3 regions of the Zhaonella formicivorans genome follow, and region 1 is predicted to be linked to each of the others. Evidence: riboswitches for the same ligand, from Rfam matches in the RefSeq annotation. Region 1 holds a riboswitch; each other region holds the start of a gene.
What was found. A riboswitch is a leader RNA that binds a small molecule or an ion and turns the genes downstream of it on or off. The one in region 1 is predicted to bind cobalamin.
Positions count from the first base shown of each region.

Region 2: linked by a shared signal. The riboswitch ahead of cobK (precorrin-6A reductase) and the one ahead of thiC (phosphomethylpyrimidine synthase ThiC) in region 1 are both predicted to bind cobalamin.
Region 3: linked by a shared signal. The riboswitch ahead of cobU (bifunctional adenosylcobinamide kinase/adenosylcobinamide-phosphate guanylyltransferase) and the one ahead of thiC (phosphomethylpyrimidine synthase ThiC) in region 1 are both predicted to bind cobalamin.

Region 1 covers NZ_CP085524.1:1,712,008-1,716,386, forward strand. Annotated here, with positions in the region: gene bzaB (B12 lower ligand biosynthesis ThiC-like protein BzaB) at 1-104, opposite strand, end outside; gene thiC (phosphomethylpyrimidine synthase ThiC) at 129-1,427, opposite strand; cobalamin riboswitch at 1,499-1,703, opposite strand; cobalamin riboswitch at 1,849-2,052, opposite strand; gene EYS13_RS08480 (hypothetical protein) at 2,418-3,815, opposite strand; gene EYS13_RS08485 (hypothetical protein) at 3,849-4,244, opposite strand; gene EYS13_RS08490 (cytochrome b N-terminal domain-containing protein) at 4,314-4,379, opposite strand, start outside.
Region 2 covers NZ_CP085524.1:1,939,577-1,943,955, forward strand. Annotated here, with positions in the region: gene cbiQ (cobalt ECF transporter T component CbiQ) at 1-522, opposite strand, end outside; gene EYS13_RS09565 (energy-coupling factor ABC transporter substrate-binding protein) at 525-815, opposite strand; gene EYS13_RS09570 (energy-coupling factor ABC transporter permease) at 812-1,564, opposite strand; gene cobK (precorrin-6A reductase) at 1,571-2,341, opposite strand; cobalamin riboswitch at 2,733-3,012, opposite strand; gene EYS13_RS09580 (hypothetical protein) at 3,222-3,434, shown strand; gene cooS (anaerobic carbon-monoxide dehydrogenase catalytic subunit) at 3,629-4,379, opposite strand, start outside.
Region 3 covers NZ_CP085524.1:1,008,913-1,013,291, forward strand. Annotated here, with positions in the region: gene cbiE (precorrin-6y C5,15-methyltransferase (decarboxylating) subunit CbiE) at 1-251, opposite strand, end outside; gene cbiD (cobalt-precorrin-5B (C(1))-methyltransferase CbiD) at 254-1,369, opposite strand; gene cobU (bifunctional adenosylcobinamide kinase/adenosylcobinamide-phosphate guanylyltransferase) at 1,372-1,947, opposite strand; cobalamin riboswitch at 2,161-2,329, opposite strand; gene EYS13_RS04980 (translation initiation factor 2) at 2,441-2,689, opposite strand; gene EYS13_RS04985 (LL-diaminopimelate aminotransferase) at 2,768-3,958, opposite strand; gene EYS13_RS04990 (PHP domain-containing protein) at 3,945-4,379, opposite strand, start outside.

The DNA of each region.
Region 1 (4,379 bases):
GCAACTCCCTGCCTGATCAATTCCACATCCACATTCTCCTGGGCAGCTACTATTTCCATCTCCTCAGTGATTTTCCCGGCACGGGCAGCTAAAACTTGAGTCATGATTATCCCCTTCCTTTTAACAAGTTAACAAGCGTGTTTTTTATTACCCAGGTACTTGGAAACTATTTCCATAGCACAGTATGGCCCACACATTGAACATTTGGATGAAAAATCACCGCTTCTCTCTTTCCACACTCTCCTAGTTGTAGCAGGATCAATAGCCAGGGCAATCTGTTTTTCCCAGTCAAGATTTTTCCTGGCCACTGACATTTCCAGGTCCCATTTTACCGCTTGCGGCAATCCTTTCGCCAGGTCTCCACAATGGGCCGCAATCCGAGCGGCAATTACACCTTGCCGTACCTGTTCTAAATCCGGTAGGCCAATGTGTTCGGCAGGTGTCACGTAACAGATAAACTCCGCTCCTGCCCATGAACTTATTGCACCTCCGATGGCAGCGCTAATATGGTCGTAACCGGCAGCAGTATCGGTGACTAAGGGGCCGAATACAAAATACGGAGCTCCTTTACATAGGCTCTTTTGCAGTGTTATTGTGGCCTTGAGCTGATCAAGGGGAACATGGCCAGGACCTTTCACCATTACCTGAACACCTGCTGCTCTCGCCCGCTGTACCAGTTCTCCCAAAATCACCAGCTCGTGTACTTGGGCGCCGTCTAAAGAATCGGCAAGGCAACCCGGTCGCATGCCATCTGCGAAACTAAGGGTTACATCATATTTGGCGGCAATCTCAAGAACTCGATCAAAATTTTCATAGAGGGGATTTTCCTTTTGGTTATGTACCATCCACCCGATCAGGTGCGATCCACCGTAACTAACCAGCGGGTCGACTCTGCCTTCTCTCTTGGCCCGTTCTATGACATCCATGGTAGTGCCGCAGTGCAGCGCCAAAAAGTCAACCCCGTCAGCGGCCTGCCGTTCAATAACTTCAAAAAGTTCTTCCTCTTGCATCTTTAGAGATGAACCGTATTTTTCGCTTGCCTCTGCCAGCGCTTGATACAAGGGAAGTGTTCCCAACGGTTTAGAGGTAACAGCCAGTGCCTCTCTACGCATGGCATCAATAGGGCCGCTGACACTTAAGTCCATGATGGCATCAGTGCCTGCCTCGACGGCGGCCCTTATTTTGGTTACTTCCTCGCTAATTCTGGCATTTTTGCCGTATAAGCCCACGCTTGCGCTGACCTTGGTCCGTAAGCCCTCACCAATGGCTACCGGTACAACATTATGATGGTTAGAATTGCAGAGTAGAACGATTTTCCCCTCAGCAACCCCCTGTCTGATAAATTCCGGTCTGACTCCCTCCTGCTCTGCTGCCTTTTCCATTTCCGGGGTTACAACACCCTCTAAGGCACTTCTTAACAATGACATTGTTTTCTCCCTCCTGTTTTATTTATAAAAAAAGTCCTCAACCAAAAGGTTGAGGACTTTACCATCATCCACAAACATATTGCTAACAGGCAGGTCTCCTGGCTCACGGGTCACTGTTTCTCTCTGCCTTCCCGGGAACTGCCCAGTGGCTAACTTTGAGGAAACTCCCCGACTACAGTGGCGGGACCGCGCCGTTTCCAGAATCACTTCTTTAGATCCTGTTTCGGTCTTCCCTATTATCCCTAGTTATAGGGCACCTGTTAACGGCTTAGATATGATTTTTAAAATAACCTAAGTAAGAACATTGGCATAACCGTCATGTTTAAAGTCAGAGCATAGGTAAACTAAAAAGTCCTTAGCCATAATAAGTTATGGCCAAGGACTTTACCATCATCCTCAGGCTACGATCTCTTCCTGCGAGAGAACGCGCAGTAAACAGGCAGGTTTCCTGACTTCCGCATCATAGCTTTCCTTGCTCCTTCCCATCCCCCTTATTCAGCTGCTGAAATGAGGAACAGTGGTTCTTGCAAGGTACTCCACGGTTACAGTGGCGGGACCGTTCGGGACTTGCACCCGATTCCCTATTATCCTTCAATAAGAAGGCACCTATTTACATCTTTGCTTTATTTTTCTACTTCAAATGATAACTCTAACAAAAAGAAAAATCAAGGGAAAATTTTCAATGAGTCAGGGGACGGTTCTCTGACTCATTTTACTCTCTGAACAATATTTCTATCTATTCCTAGTAGCTCTGCAATTTGCCTGATTGAAAGGTTTGATCGTGCCTTTAGTTCCAGTATAAGCTTATTTCTTAGTCCAACATTTGCCCTTATTTTGAGCGATTGAATTGTTTGACCAACGCTGCTTAAATAATTATCAACGAACACGGAAGCTTCTTTATCGCTGGAGATCATCTTAACGGTATTTTCCTTCTCGTCATACTCTATAAAAATATCATCATTTCAAACTAGCCTGCGGGCTATGCTTTCTTCACTTCGCCACACTATGGCACGTGTGACAATCTTCCCCTTTCTGCTCGTCTGGCTTTTGCTGGCAGGCGCTGCCTTGAACCAGGGGTATGGGTACTTTGCGGCCGTCGATTTTGCTGTATAACACTGCCCTACCGTTTTCCAGGCGGACGTTCAGCATGGGCTCTCCCCTGAGAGTCAAGGCCACGATATCCCCGACTTTTAGTTCAGGAAAGTCTTTGTGGAAATAACCGGAGGCCCAAATAGCAGGGTCATCCCCTGAGGTTATGCGGGACCATTTGGGAGGCTCCTGGGTTGTGCCGTGGCAGTTGTAACAGCGGATAACCTGGGCCTTACTTTTGCTGCCGTACAGATGGCCGTCGCCCATAACCTCATTGCGAGTATGGCAGTCGATACAGTCCAGTTCGACCTCACATTTGGCATAACGCTCCTGGGCAATATAATACACCTGGTACCTGTCCGCAACAGGGCTGGTTACAGCGCTGGGCGGCACATCATCCCTGGGGTAAAACTCCATTTTGGCAATGGAATGCACACCCTGGTTGTGGCAGGCGTTGCACTGGTAGTAGGCTATGGCAGTAGTCAGCTGATGCTTGGGAGCATGCCCCGGTTCTGCTTTGTCAATAGTCGGATCTCCGCCCTGATAAGTACTGCCGGGTTGATATTGGACATGGCAGGCTGCACAACCGCCCAAATATTTTTGTTCTTCCGGTGGCCTATTTACTCTGCTCGCCGAGGAATCTCCTTGGGTGGTATTCAAGTGGCAGCTGCTCAAGCAACTCCCGGCAAACTTAATACTATTGGCCTTTGTCTTATCTGCTGAAAACTGTTTCAGCGCCGGAGTCTGACCGCCCAGCCCTCTCTCTTCCACCAAATCGGGAGGCAGCTTTTCCGGGCTTTCAGTTACCGCCTGAACAGCAAAACGGCTCATCTTATCTTGAAACCAACCCAACGTTTTACCTACCTCCGTTATCTCCCCTGCTTTGGTGGCCATGAGAAGGAGCGGAACAGTGTCTGCCGGGCTTTTATAATCCGTACCCCTGCCGGTATGACACTGGTTATTTTCCCCGCCGCACGTCACTTGCACATACTGCAGTTCCGAAGGGTTTCTTTTACCGTAAAGGCCGGTATGGGCCGTATCTTTATCAAGAGCAAGCCCGTTTCCGCCATGGCAGGACACACAGCCTACGGCTTCTATGGGGTGGGACGGGCTAATCTCTTCAATACCCTGATGGCAGGTCAGGCAGCGTTCAACTTTGCCTGTAGGAAGAGTCAAATTTACAGGCTCTGCGGAATACTGTTTCCACTCTTGACCGGCTTCCTTTAATTCCGCCGCCACCAAAAGCAAGAAGGCGACCACAAATCCGGCCACAACAATAATCAGCTTTTTGTTATCCATGATGTCAATCCTCCGGCGACAACAATGCAAAATTTATAAATAATTGCCTACAAGAGTAAAGAGTACAGCACCGAGCATTAACATATAAAAAAACAGTTTTACAGTCACAGGCTTAAAACGTCTTTCCAGATAAGGCACCCAAAATAAGAAAGCGACAAAAAGCGCAGGGAGAAATATCCCCGCCACAGGTACAGGCAGATAAAACAGCAGCAACTGGATGCCGGAAAAAATCCAGGGAGCATGGATAATCTGCCCTTGTGCCCCAAGGCCTGCTGCCGGTCCTAAACCGGTTTTGAGCAGCACCGCCATGCCCAGAATGAGATCAAAGGAAATTAGGGCGGCTATAATTTCTCTTGATATCAGCTCTTTACGGGGCGCGTTAGGTTCGTGCCGAACAGCAGCTTCACCGGATTTTTGTAAGTTTTCCACGAGCTGATCCTCCACATTAAAAATGGTACCTGCCAACAATTGGACCTAAGTAATAAAGGGAAAAATGAGTCAGAGAACCGTCCCCTGACTCACGCCCCCGTCTTTGCGGACGCGGTAAAAATGCCAGAGCATGAG
Region 2 (4,379 bases), 230 kb from region 1:
ATACATCCTGCCCGCAGTGTCCAATAAGACAAAAATAAAACGGTAGATGAGCCCCATCAGTTCCAGGAACAGCCCGGGAGTCTTCAATTTCTTCAATACCCAAATCAGATCGACCATAGGCGTGGTTAAAACAAGAAAATACAGGCAACTGACAGCCCCCAGGGATTTAAAAAAGAGATTTACTGCCAAAACCATGTCTCTATAGCGTACACCGATAATAACCGCTCCCAGATTAATTTCCTGCCAGTAACCGGCAGCCCGGTCCCCGAAGGAAAGCATGACGGTCAAAACTCCCGGCAGCAGAAAGGCCAAAGGCATGAGCAGCATTTTAGCATAATAACTTCCGGGAATCCTGGCCATACCCACTGTGGCTATGGCCGCTAAAGCAATCACAATTACAGAAATGACCAGTGAATCAGCCAGCAGGCAAATTAGCAATAAGCTTATGGCAAAGATGAATTTTTCCACAGGATGAACATCTTTAAGTGCGCTGGAATAGGCATACTGGTCGATGCTCAGCATTGTTAAATATTCCCCTTGTTTTTAGCCTTAGCCCGTGAAGCCCCTATGTAATAGCCAATAAAGCCGGCGCCTAAAGCCGCCTGCAGCGCAAAGAGCAAGCTCTCGATTTCCCCGCTGGGCGGCTCCCAGATGGGCGAGGCCCATGCTTGGTATTCAGGATTTAATTCACTAATAACCGCTTCTGCCTGGCCGTCGGCACCGCCAAACTCAGCCCCGCTCTTCAACAGTAAAGGAACAACAGCTAAGATAATAACCAATAAAATAAGCATCATGTTTTTGGCTGTAGTACTCATGCCTTTGCCTCCTTCTTTAGAACCGCCAGTTCCTGCAGTTCATTTTTGTTATAGGCGCTAAGCGTGTTAAAAACAAGTACTGTAAGCAAGCCTTCGCTGATAGCTAAGGGGAGCTGGGTTACGGCAAAAATAGCCATAAATTTGGCCATTGAAACCATAAACCCTCCTGTAGAAGCCGGGAAGGCCAATGCTAACTGTAACGAGGTAGTAACATAGGTTAACAGGTCTCCTATAGCGGAGGCCAAAAATACAGATAACCACACAGGCGCGCCTAATTTATCCCCAAGCTTATATATACCATATGCAGCAATAGGACCAACAATTGCCATCGAAAAAACATTGGCACCTAACGTGGTTAATCCGCCGTGGGCCAAAAGGAGCGCCTGAAAAAGAAGCACAATGCTTCCTAGAACTGACATAGCGGCAGGTCCAAAAATAATGGCTCCTAACCCCACTCCCGTCGGATGGGAAGAGCTTCCTGTTACGGAGGGCATTTTTAGGGCAGAAAGAACAAATGCAAAAGCCCCCACTACTCCCAACATCAACTTTAGATTTGGATTCTGCTTTGTTATTTTTTTGATGGACTTTAAGCCCAAAAGAACAAATGGCAAACTTAACAGCGTCCAAAAAACAGCCCAAGGAGCCGGCAAAAATCCTTCCATAATATGCATAGCGTAAGCTGCCTGCGGAACCGTCAAAAATGTCGCCATAAAATACAGAATATACATTGACCTTTTGGTTGCTTTCATTTTGAGTCACCTCATCTTTTTAAATTGGGCCACTGCCGCCAGCAAAGCCTCATAGTTTTGAACTTCGTTGCCCCAGCTTAAAGCAGGCCGTTTAATCACCACAACGGGGATTTTTAAACTTAAGGCTGCGGACATCTTTGTTTCCGTCCCTCCAGCCCGACCGCTTTCTTTAATAACCACTACGGAGGCGTTAAAAGTCTTGAACATCAGCCTGTTCATTTCTTTGGAAAAGGGGCCTTGCATGGCGATGATATCTTTTGGCCTTAAACCCAATTCCTGGCATTTTTTCACGACGTTATGATCCGGCAAAACCCTCACCACTATTCTTTTCCCCTTGGCGGCCGGGTGTCCAAGGAAAACTTCCAGGTTATTGCTGCCGGTAGTGAGAAACACCGTACTGCCCAGCTTAAAAGCCTTTTCCACCCCTTCTTCCCAGGAGTTGACAGGATGAATTAAAGGATGCCGTGGAATGTTTACTCTTTCCCTGACATAACGGACATAGGGGAGCATTTTATCCCGACAAAAACTGCCAATCAGCTGTGAGGCTGAGGTAGCAAAAGGGTTAGAAGCATCAACTACCAGGTCTATGCATTGCTTTTCATGTACCCGGCTCAAATTATCGTATGATAATTCACCGGGAAATATCTCCCCTGCAGTTTCAGTTGCCAGTTCCTTGCCGTAGTCGGTAAGAGCAGCCACCATCACCTGCAGCCCTTCCCGGCTTAAGAGGTTGACGATTTCCCTGCCTTCCTTCGTACCGGCCAAAACTAAAATCACCGCTACCCTTTCCCCCTCGTCCATGTTGTATAGAGTAAAAGCGCTGTTGTATGGTGTTCAAAAAAATACCCTAGTTTTACAAACTAGGGAGGATAAGCTTCAAAAAGGGCAGCCTTATCTAACCACCTCCCCGGTCAGGTGAAGATGCGATTAGAACAGGCCGGACCGCTATTCAAGGATCACCAGGAATCCCAAGTAGAATTTTGGCATTCCCTCCCCTTGCTGTACATACGGAAAATATGAATAGCTTCCATTTACTCTTTATCCCTCGGGACAAAGAACCTATTCAAAAGTATAAGTTATAACAGCAAAAAGCCCTCCAACCGACAGGCAGAGGGCTTACAAACCGAAAAAAAATGTTAAGACTCACTCCCCATCTACCGTGGGTTCAACTGCGAGCTCAGAACAAGCAGGTTTCCTGGCTCAAGGTCATTGCCTTACTATGCCTTCCCATTCGGCACTTAACCCAATACTGACATTTTGGTTAAACTGCATACTGCCATACGAAGCAATTTACTTTCATAACCCTTAAGTTAATACAAGGTTAATTGCCGAACAGTGGCTCAATATAGCAAGGCTACCTTTCACAGTGGCGGGACCGCGCCAGATTCCCACTGGCTTCCCTCTCGGCTTTGCATTTTCAGCAAAGCACTTGCTCCAAAGCTATTCTGTTTTCCCTAATTATACCAAAGACATAAGGTTTTAGCAATACCTTATAAAACTTTATTCAGTCACCAGTCGCCAGCAGCTAATGCCGTCAAAAGTACAGTCTTCGTAAAACAGTACGCCGGTACTGAATAAGTTTCGACCTCCTAACCTAAACTAACAGGGAATTAAAATATAAGGAGGTGTACTCTGGTTAATTTGGCCCAGAGGCTACATGAGAAACAATTCGGGTAAATCTAAGCCGCACAAAAAAAGCGGTGAATTACTGCAAGGAAAAGCCAAAGGCAAGGTAGGAAACACGAGACAATTGGATGCTTTGAAGCAAGAGGTGGCGGAAATCGGGTTGAACTCCAAAATAGAGATGGACCGGGAAAGAGGAGCTACCTCTCTTTTGAAAAACCTGAAAGCCAATAAAACAACAAAATAGTAAGCTGGGGAATCCTCCCCAGCTCAGGCTGTCGACAAACTATTATCAGCCAGCATGTATTATGGAGCGGGACTGGTTTCCACAGCCGTCGGCAGCTATGCTGCCGGTAACGGCGTAGGAGCTTGTCCAGAGCGAAATAATACATGCTGGCTTAGTCTACAAGCTGAATTGGGGAATATCCTCCCCAGCTTTCTTTATATGCCCAGGTGTTTCCTTCGCTCCATGATGAAGTTTTCAATGCCGTCTGCCACTTGGACCGGGTCGTCGCCCAGAGCCACCCTGCCGCCGGTTATCTCAACCAAATCTTCAGTCAAGAGCTTCACCAGTTCCGGGGCTCCGGTGACCGGTGGGGTCGGTGAAAGGTGGGTATACAACCCGAAGGCCAAAGCAAAAATTCCATCAATAGTCGCTTTTTGCTCCATGTATTGGGGAGCAGTCACCGCCACCGGCAAATCAGCCGTATCCACATCTAATGCTTTGGCAAGCTCACTTACCAGAACAGCTATGCGACCGGTGTCGGTACACGTACCAAAGCTCAATACCGGTGGAATGTTCAGGGCGCGGCAAACTTCTTGCAACCCCTTTCCAGCCCATTCTATTGCCTCCAAGCTGGTAAAGCCGGCAACTTCCAGCGCCTGATTGCCGCATCCTCCCGAAATCACGCAGATGTCTCTTTTGATCAGTTCCCTGGTTAACTCGGTAGTCATGTAATCATGGGGACCGTTGGCCAAAGTAGTGCAGTTAACAAGTCCCACCGCACCCTTCACTTTTCCTTCGGCAATTACCCTAACCAGAGGTTGGATAGTGCCTCCCAGAGCTTTCAAGATGGCTTCAACGCCAAAACCGGAATACCCCTTTTGAATTCTTTGGGGCACTCTGGGCTCTACCTTACCTTTGCGCTTTTTGAAATTTTCAATAGCTGCCAAAAGCATATCCCTGGCCTGA
Region 3 (4,379 bases), 700 kb from region 1:
ATGGGGAGTAAGCTGTGAAAGCCGGGGTCTCCTGACACTAAAACGGCAATTTCTTTATGTAAGTTGCTACGGATAAAAGCAATAACTTTAGGCAGATCGCCGGTGATTACCATTTTTTCACCCCGGTGTTCGGGAAAAAGGGCTAAGGCTCTTTTGCCGCCTACCAAAACCTGGGCGTTGTTTACAGTGTCCACTGCTTTCGGAATTAAATAATCCCTGCTCCCTGGTCCAATACCAACTACGTGTAGCAAACTCAATTACACCTCAATTCCTCCAATAATAGCGAAGCACTTTCATCCTGTCCCAGAGTTTCCCCACTTAAAGAGGTAAGGATAGTGCCAATTTTAATTTTCCCTTGTACGAATTCGCTTGCTTTGGCGCTGACTCTCTGGGCTAACTTTTCAAAAAGAAAATCCATTCCGGCTTCTTTTACGGTTCCTACTGCCTCTTCGATAGTATTGGCCCCCATAATGGCGTCGATCACCTCCATAGAAGCGCCTTGTAGAGCTGCATGGGCGGTAAGAATCTCTAACCTGGCATCGGCTACTTTGCTATGAGTGTGAAAGATTCCACCGGCTATTTTTATTAATTTGCCAATATGACCGTACAGGATTAAATTTGCAACTTGTCGTTGACAGCATTCCTGCAGCATAAAACCGACAAAATTGCTCATTTGCACAACTGCTTCTTCCGGCAACCTCCACCTTTCCATGGCCCGCCTTTGCCCCATCCTGCCGGGAGTCAGCACTAGTGTTTTATATCCCATGGCCAAAGCCAAGCTGATCTGGGGAACTAGGGAAGACTTAAAGGCTTCCTCCGACATAGGTTCCACAATTCCTGTAGTACCTAGAATGGAAATTCCCCCTACAATACCTAATTTAGGGTTAAGGGTTTTTCTTGCTGCTTCTTCTCCCCCAGGCACAATTATTTCCAGTTCGACCCCCTGACCTGCCTCCAGCAATGGCTGCACTGCTTCCTGAATCATTTTTCGAGGTACCGGATTTATAGCCGGCTGACCGGGAGACACTGCTAAACCCGGTTTCATAACAGTTCCAACTCCCTTACCACCTCTAATCTCTATTGTAGATCCCTTCATTACGGCTTTAACTTTGATTTCCAACCCGTGAGTTATATCGGGATCATCGCCGCCATCCTTGATTACGCTGCAGGTTGCGCTTTTCTGATTGATTTCTAGAGCATGCACAGGAATTGTGAGCGTGGTATTGAGAGGTGTTACAATTTCGACCTCCTTCACTTGCTGATTTTTGACCAAAGCTAATACAGCCCCCTTGGCTGCGGCTGCAGCACAGCTGCCGGTGGTGTAACCCCTCTTCCACATTCTCCCTTCATAGTAGCGATACATGTCCATTTTCAATCCCTTTCAGTAGATTGCATAAATTTGTGCAAACGCTTCAGCGCCAGAGGAATCCCGGACGCCACGAAATAAACTTCCTCAGCAGTCTCTGCTACTTCCTGATTCGCTTCACCTAAAAGGTCACGGTAAAACCTGCCTAAGCGGTTGTCTGGTACCAGGCCCAAGCCTACTTCGCTGGAGACAATGATCAGTGTTGAACCCGTGTTTTTAGCTGCTTGTAAGATCGCCCGGACTTCAGCGAGCACCGCTGCCCTGTTTTCTTCATCATTATCAGCGTTATTCCTCCAAAGCAAATTGCTCACATAGACAGATAAACAGTCCAAAAGAAAAACTTTCTCCGGTGCCCCAATTTTCCCTATCAAGTCCGATACACAGTACGGTTCTTCCAAAGTTTCCCAACCAGCAGGCCTGCGCCGCTGATGCAAGTCAACCCGAGCTTGCATTTCTTCATCAGTAATCACAGCTGTAGCGATATAAGAAACAACAGCGGAAATTTGCGCGGCCAGTCTCTCGGCAAAAGCGCTTTTACCGCTTCTGGTCCCACCGGTAACTAGAAAAATTTTTCCTGGCAAAAGCTCACCCCTCTTACCCTCCAATGAACTTATGTTTTCAGAGTAAGCACCAATGCCCGCTAGCGCGGCACCAACAATAGGATGAAAATGACTCTGGAGCGATTGGCAAAAAACGATACAGTATATTTTCAGATTAGACAAAAAGACCTCGCCTACGCTAGGTTGGCTGAGGTCTTAATAAGCTGCTTAACGCCTGTCCCTTAACGCGAAGGACATTGCGCAAAGTTATAGGCAGGTTTCCTGGCTACGGTTCATTCCTTCCTCCGCCTTCCCGGTTTAACCAGTGGCTATGGAGGCTTCTCCCCGTTACAGTGGCGCGACCGCTCAGGCTTTTCACCTGATTCCCTTCTCCTGTAACTTCACCCATGAGGTTTTATATTAAAATTTTTAAAATTTTGTCAGCTGGACTGAGAATTAACTGATCAGTATCAATTATAGCTCATACCCATTTTTTTGACAAGTTATAAAACAAACGTATCAGGAGCTGCCTTGGTTATTGGCTTTGTTTATTTTGCAGCAGGGCTAGCTGTCTGTTCCGTTCGAAGATTAAGCGCGCATACCTGGCGTTTTGCAGTTTTAAAATGCGTTTTTCCCTTTCCGCTCGCTGAAGCAGTTCAGCCTTTTCCCGCTCTATTCTTTCAACAAGTTGGATCAGAACGCGGCGGCTTACCCTCAGTTGCGCTACTTTTTCTTCCAGCTGACTAATCCGTTTCAAAAGTTCTTGTTCTTTAAGACTATCCAACAGTACCACACCCGTCCATAGAAAAATTCCCATAAAATTATATGCACGGGCAATGGTTTTATTGACAACTCAATTTACCTAGGCCGGTTTATTTTCCGTAACCTTGAAATCAAAACTTGCCTTAATCCTTGCTACTGCTTCCCGTAATCTTTCTTCCTCCTCTACCAGGGCAATGCGTACATATCCCTCACCAAGTTGACCAAATCCTATACCGGGCACCACAACTACGCCGGTTTTATGTAAAAGTTCTACAGCAAAAGCGTAGGAATCGGTGTATCCTTTGGGCAAGGGTGCCCAGACAAACATAGTTGCTTTTGGTCTCGGCATATCCCACCCCAGGTCTCTTAAACCATTCACCAGTACATCCCTTCTTCTGGCGTAGACAGCGGCGTTTTCCCGCACATAATCCTGGGGCCCGGTTAAAGCAGCCACTGCAGCTAACTGCACAGCTTTGTAAATGCCGTAATCTAAATTCGCTTTAACTGCAGTTAAAGCGGCAATAACTTCACGATTGCCGACTACAAAACCTATTCTGCATCCAGCCATGTTATAAGTCTTGGAAAAGGAATGAAACTCCACCCCTACCTCTTTTGCACCCGGAACCTGCAAAAAACTAATAGGTCGGAAGCCGTCAAAAGCAAGTTCTGAATAAGCATTATCATGACAGACGATCAGATCATATTCTTTTGCGAAATCAACCACTTCCGAGAAAAATTCATAGTCAGCCACTGCTGCCAAAGGATTATTGGGGTAATTTAAAAACAACAGTTTGGCCTCGCGGGCAACCTTTTCGGGTATATCCTGCAACTTGGGCAAATAATTATTGTCTGCTTGAAGGGGCACCGCAACTTTCTTACCTCCGGCCAACATTACACTTGCTGTGTAAATAGGATATCCCGGTTCGGGAACTAAAGCAATATCCCCCGGGTTTAAATAGGCCAAGCAAATATGGCCAAGACCATCTTGTGACCCCATTAAGGAGAGCACTTCATTCTGCGGATCCAACTGGACATTGAATCTTTTACCATACCACTCAGCTACGGCAGCCTTGAAAACATCCAGCCCCTGGGTTAAAGCGTAGCCATAAATACTCTTGTCGGCTACAGCAGCTTGTAGTGCCTCCACAATATGAGGCGCCGGCGGACGGTCAGGACTCCCTATACTCAAATTGATGATATCCACCCCGCGGGCTTTAACTTCTTTGCTCAATTTATCCATTTCACTAAAAATAGCCGAACCCAGTTTTTTCACCCTGCTAGCTTGCTCCATTTCCTACTCCTCCTTTTGCTTTTTCCAAAGCTTTAACTGCATGGTAGGGAACCACTGCGGCCCCGATTTCAGCTTTGCTTTCAGTGCCTATGCCATGAAAATCGGAACCCCCGGTGGCAATTAGCTTGTATGTTTTACATAAGCTCAAATAATTTCTCTTGTCGTCCTCGCTATGTAGTGGATAATAAACCTCGATCCCCTGTATGCCTGCCAGAATCAATTCTTTGACCAGGCGCTGATCACCCAGCAAACCAGGATGGGCGAGCACAGCCACCCCTCCGGTCGCTTTAATCAGATCAATACCCTCCTGAGGATGTAATTTTTTTCTCGGTACAAAAGCCGGAGCACCACGGTTTAAGAATTTTTGAAATCCTTCCTCCACGGTGGCCACGTATCCCTTTTCTTTTAAGGCAAGAGCTAT